2 regions of the Anaerosinus gibii genome follow, and region 2 is predicted to be linked to the other one. Evidence: a T-box and tRNA genes for the amino acid it is inferred to sense, from the RefSeq annotation. Region 2 holds a T-box; the other holds one or more tRNA genes.
The links. A T-box is a leader RNA that pairs with one kind of tRNA and senses whether it is charged. The one in region 2 lies ahead of thrS (threonine--tRNA ligase), so its partner is inferred to be a tRNA-Thr.
Positions count from the first base shown of each region.

Region 1: it has a tRNA-Thr gene. The T-box ahead of thrS (threonine--tRNA ligase) is inferred to sense a tRNA for this amino acid. The anticodon was not compared.

Region 1 covers NZ_CP120678.1:2,491,278-2,494,495, forward strand. The annotation lists gene P3F81_RS11845 (sensor domain-containing diguanylate cyclase) at 1-1,145, shown strand, start outside; tRNA gene P3F81_RS11850 (tRNA-Thr) at 1,378-1,453, shown strand; gene P3F81_RS11855 (alkaline phosphatase family protein) at 1,758-2,888, opposite strand; gene P3F81_RS11860 (diaminopimelate dehydrogenase) at 3,216-3,218, shown strand, end outside.
Region 2 covers NZ_CP120678.1:1,143,618-1,146,835, reverse strand. The annotation lists gene thrS (threonine--tRNA ligase) at 1-1,571, opposite strand, end outside; T-box leader at 1,610-1,835, opposite strand; gene P3F81_RS05455 (hypothetical protein) at 1,888-2,652, opposite strand; gene P3F81_RS05450 (hypothetical protein) at 2,845-3,218, shown strand, end outside.

The DNA of each region.
Region 1 (3,218 bases), 1.3 Mb from region 2:
CTCCAGATACCATTGAACAACAACGTTACGTCATTAAAGAACAAATTAAAGAGAATAAACAACTTACTTTTGAAATGAAAATCTGTAAAAAAGACGGCTCATATCTTTGGCTTAGAGCTACTGGGCATCTAAAATACAATGCTAACAATGAAGCAATTTTCCCTTGCGTATTAATGGATATTACAAACCTAAAAAAAGCTGAAAATCAATGGCAATTAGAAAATGAACGCTATCGCGTTGCAACAGAACTAACCAATGATACAGTCTTTGATTACAACATCATTACAGACACTCTAGTGCATACAAAACAAGATAACAATGCTTATCCCTGCACCCCAATTATTCCGAACTTTTCTGATAATATTTTCAATCTTCCGTTTATCCATCCAGATGACAAGTCAATTTTAAAAAGTTTTTGTTCCGATTTACAATCTGGAAAATCGACTCTGCTTGCCGAACTTAGGCTTTTAGGCGAAAATAATCATTACATCTGGTGTAATATTAAAGGAAAAACGATTTATTCTGATGACAATATCCCAATTCGAGTGATTGGGAAAATTATTAATATTGATTCACAAAAAAAACAATTAGAGTATTTACGGCAAAAATCACAAAGTGACTCTTTAACAAACTTGTATAATAAAGCTACAACTCAGGAATTAATTGACCGTTACATCGCCACACATTCACAGAAACAAAATCATGCATTAATGATTATTGACATTGATGATTTTAAAGCAATTAATGATACTTGTGGACATTTATTTGGTGATGAAGTTCTAATGCAAGTAACAACACAATTGAAAGCCTTATTTGGTAAGGAAGATATTGTAGGTCGCATTGGTGGAGATGAGTTTGTTGTCTTTATGGGGAATATCCAATCAATGAGAGATATTCAAGCTAAAGCATCTACCATTAGCCGCATCTTTAGAGATACTTGCTATAGAGAAATGCAGCCACTCTCAATCTCTTGCAGCATTGGCATTTCCCTTTATCCAAATGATGGAATGACCTATGTTGAACTTCTTAATAACGCAGATAAAGCACTTTATAGCACTAAACACAGCGGGAAAAACAGTTTTTCCGTATTTGATTCACAGGACAATATTGATTATTTTCTTGCCAGAGATAAAATGAGCTTCTAACTTTTCTCTCCCAAATCATTTAAAGCATAATAGGAGTTGCTTGCCTTGAAAAAATATTTATCCGATCCCCTAAATCTTCTATATACAATGATTATCGTTCTACTTCTCGTTTTCACTTTTAATGAGTATGTATATAATGGATTTATTGATATAAATTTTATCTATTGGTTTAAGTGATCTCCCATTATAGTTGACATTTTATGAGAACAGGAATAAAATATATATTGTAATTGCTGATATAGCTCAGTTGGTAGAGCAGCTCATTCGTAATGAGCAGGTCGTAGGTTCGAATCCTATTATCAGCTCCATAGATAATTCAAGGCTTCCTAGCGTTTAGGAAGCCTTTTTATTTTGCTTAAAAGTGGTCTATTGTCCCTTATTTGTCCCTTATTGTGAAAAATCCCATCAAAAAACACCCTTTTCATTAACTTTTATTCACTGCTTCATCTAAAATATTATCCATTGTATCCGCTAATTTTTTATGGGAGAAACACCGTCGTAGGGCTTTCTCTTCTCGATTACTTAGACAAAAGGCTGTAAACTCCATTTATATTGACCGTTGAAGGCTCAGCGTATGTCTTTGCTATTTTCCAATTAATAAGATATGGTAAATTATTTGTCGATTATTCCATTCTGATAATATTCAAATAGATATGATGAAATATCTTTATGATATTTATAATTATTTTCTGTCTTCTCTGGATTAAAAGCTATTAAAGGGATTTCTCTTTCATACAGTGAGCCATGAGTCCTAGATTCCTGCGTATAAATAAATTCTTTTTCAATTTCACCAAAAGCAATGTCTTTTCCGGCAAGCAGTACATAATCTCCGATTTGTTCTATTGGAAGATGATATGTTTTCGCAGCTTCCTCTTTGGTAAGAATCTGCTCAATAAATGAATTTTCCTTTGCAAAATTATAAAAAGCATCCTCCTGTATCCGGTCTTTCAGGAACACATAAAGCATTCCTCCTTCCTGGTAAATGTGATTTTCAATGTATCTGTCCTTCAGCGGTGGCAGACAGTAAACATCAAAACCAGCATTGTTAGCGATTATTGAGAAGTTTACAATTGTTGTCTTTTGATTCATGCCATGGTCTGCCGTTATATAGATTTGCCGTTCCGGATCAAGTGAGGCGATTTTCTCAATATACTCATCTATGACTGCAATTTGTTCTCTTGCTTCTTTCTCCCCCGGAGCAAAATGGTGGAATACATAATCATTGGTTGTACAATAAACAAAATCGGGATTGTCCGTTTTGATGCAATGATATGCTGTTTCTATAATCCAGCGAGTAGCCTCTACGCTGTCAATCGCAGGAGGCATTTTTAAATTATATCGTTCCAACCATTTTCCGTTAGGAGATTGAGCACTGATTCCAATATCAACCCCATCCCCATATACACCGAGCACTTTTCCCTTTACAGTTAAAAGTGCTGTTGTTCCACCTAATTCCTGATAACGCTGTAAAATTGTTTTGGCTTTCATATAACCGCGTTCCTCAATAAATCCTTCCTGCTTGGTAGTTGGATTATAAAAATAGTTTCCTATGACTTTAGTTTCTTCTGGCCATTTTCCAGACAAAATGCAAGCATGATTTACATTCGTAACAGATGGCATAGCGCATTGTACGTTTTTAGCAAACCCCCTCTTTCTGGAAAGTTGAAATATATTTGGAGCAGTTTCCTTTGTTAAATAGTCAGGCCTACAACCATCAATGACAAGTACCATTACTTTTTTCATCATATATCCCTTTCTAAATGTAAGTTTATTTTTTATATCTTGATAATAAAAAACTAATCCGCCTGTAACTCTTTTAGCTGGGTTCGAATGGTTAAAGTCACGTTCCTATCCCCGCACTCTTGCCTTTTTCCATTATATCACCTATTCATAAGGTTGGAGAATCTTGTTTTTTAACTTTACATCCCTTAAGCAAAAAAATTCACACATTTTTTGTCGATTATGCATGAATTTATCTATTTTTTTGTTATAATTATTCCATGATGAAATTCGCCCGATTTTTATCGGCAAATATCATTATAATCAGACTGAATACTTTGGAGGTATCCTATG
Region 2 (3,218 bases):
ATTAAAATTCCAATAAAGCGTTCAATGCTGCCGTATACAACACGGTGAATCATAACTGGACGATGCTTTTGTCCATCCTCACCTACGTAAGTTAAATCAAATTTTTCAGGCAATAGCATGTCTAGTTGAATCGTCCCACATTGCCATGTACGACCAATGGAATCTTTTAAATGAAAGTCAATTTTAGGTCCATAAAATGCACCATCACCTTCGTTAACAATATACTCCATACCACGTTCATTTAATGCATCACGTAAAGCATTTGTAGCAGTTTCCCATACTTCATCACTACCCATTGAATTTTCTGGACGGGTACTTAATTCCGCATGATAAGATAATCCAAACGTACTATATACTTTATCAAATAAATCAATTACTTTTTGAATTTCATCTTTAATTTGCGATGGCAACATAAATATATGTGCATCGTCTTGCGTAAAATTACGCACTCTCATTAATCCATGTAATGCCCCAGACAATTCATGACGATGTACGAGCCCAAGCTCTGCCGTACGAAGCGGCAAATCACGATAACTATGATGTTGTGTACGATATACCAAGATTCCACCTGGGCAATTCATTGGTTTTACCGCATAATCTTCACCATCAATTTGCGTAAAATACATGTTTTCTTTATAATGATCCCAATGTCCTGACTGTTCCCATAATTTACGATTTAAAATAATTGGAGTTTTAATTTCTTTATAGCCATACTCACGATGTAATTGGCGCCAGAAATTTTCTAATTCATTGCGAATAATCATTCCATTTGGATGAAAAAACGGAAAGCCCGGTCCTTCTTCTTGTAAACTAAATAGATCTAATTCACGCCCTAATTTACGATGATCACGTTTAGCAGCTTCTTCAAGCATGGTCAAATATGCATCAAGCTCTGCTTTCTTTTCAAAAGCCGTTCCGTAAATACGTTGTAACATTTTACGTTTTTCATCGCCACGCCAATAAGCACCTGCAATACTTTGCAATTTAAAAGCTTTCACTTTTCCTGTTGAAAGCACATGCGGGCCAGCGCATAAATCAACAAATTCACCTTGTTGATACGTAGAAATTACAGCATCTTCTGGCAAATCATTAATAAGCTCTACTTTATATGTTTCACCTTTATCTGCAAACATTTTAATTGCATCTTTACGACTTAATTCCTTGCGCTCGATTGATAAATTTTCTTGTATGATTTTTTCCATTTCTTTTTGAATCTTCTCTAAATCTTCTGGCGAAAATGGTTTTTCAACATCAAAATCGTAATAAAATCCATTTTCAATTGCTGGACCAATTGCAAGCTGCACATTTTTATATAAACGTTGTACAGCTTGAGCCAAAATATGTGAAGCACTATGTCTAAGCGCATGTTTTCCTTCACTATCAGCAAAAGTTAACAATTCGACCTTTGCATCTTTCGTTAACTCTGTATCTAAACCAACTACGACATCATCTACTTTTGCCACTAATACGCTTTTCGCTAAACTGCGGCTTAAAGTTTGCGCAAATTCTAATAAAGTTGTGCCTTCTTTCACTTCACGTACAGCGCCATCTTTTAACATTAATTTTATCAAAATAACTACCTCCTAAAAATAAAAAAACCTCATCCCCATAAAGGGACGAGGTTATTATACTTCGCGATTCCACCCTGATTGATAGATAATAAAGTACCTATCCACCTTCATTTAGATAACGGGGTATTCCCCGGCTTAGCTTACTACTATTTCAGCCTACAGTTCAAAGGTAGTAATATCAACAATTGAATAAAATGCTCACAGCTTTCACATCTCTCTCTGAAAACAATTACATTGATACCATGTCCTCATCATTACTTTTACAATATAATTTTATTTTAATATTATAGCTCAATCAGATAAATAATGTCAATCTTTAATTCAATCTCGCTTTTAATGCTGCATGGAAAATATTCTGGATAATCTCTCCAGTTTCAACTTTTGCAATATTTTCAAAAGTCAGTTTAAATGAAACGGCATTGACCTTAACTTTTGGAATTAACGGATGTCCCGTTTGTAAATATATATTTTCTGTAAATTTATGCTCGACTGCCACCTCGGAAAAATCATTTTTCGCCTCTTGCTTTTTTATATAATCATTAAAAATTCCTTCTATAGAGTCAACGCATAGTCCGGATTCATTATATAAAAAGGATTCCTTGGGTTCACCATGATAAGAAATCATTTGATCCCCTAATCCATGTTTTTCTTTTTCCGCCTTTGCCCACTCTTTATCAAATTCAATCTTAACTTCGCCAATCAACGGCTGCCATGTTGGTTTATCATTCACTCCTGTCATCTCATAAAGAACAATCCCTACATCTCTAGCAACATCTTTTACAATTTTTTCATAAACAGGCTGCGTGAAAATGACTCCCATAACTTGACCAGAAATATCTTGCAAAATATTAGCAAAATGAAATAATCGATTTCTATCTACGGATTTATCCATCTGTCTAGTTTGTATAATCACTTTATATACAATCCCATTTCCACCCTCAAACTCCCAGTATAAATCAATGGGATATGATGCCGTTCTACCTTCAACCTCATAATCTTTTTCAATTTTTAACGTTTTAACTTTTTCTTCATTTCGAATTAATTCTATAACTTCATCCATCATTGTTTCGGCTTTCTTCATTTCAGCACCATCCCTATTTATAATCATATAACCATTATTTATTTGACACTTACCGAAAAAAACCTTTTTATTATTTATATTATACTTAGTATATGCAATTCATTACAAAATATATTTGATGTATATATGGACAAACATTGTATAAACTATAAAAAGTGTTTCATATGTTTTTTTATCAAAGGAGGCAAAAAAGTGGAAAATAATTCAACAAATTCTCAAAATCAAGGGACAACTTCTCCTCTTACTACATCATATAATAGTGCACAAAGTAACACAAATCAGGTGAACTCGACCGCAAATCAAAATCAAGCACAAAATACTACGCAGGCATCAAGCAATAATCAACAAGCAAATATTACAGACACGATGAATCAACAATCCGGAATCCCTCAAGCCGTTGTTGGGCTTTTCTCTAGCTTAAATGCCGCTAGAGAATCCGCTGCCCAATTACGTCAAAGCGGCTTTACCATTGAAGAAATCAACATCATTTCTAAGGAAAAAACCAATGATAATGTTGTAAACAATATGGGCAGTGATGACTCTATTGCTGATGGAACTATGGCAGG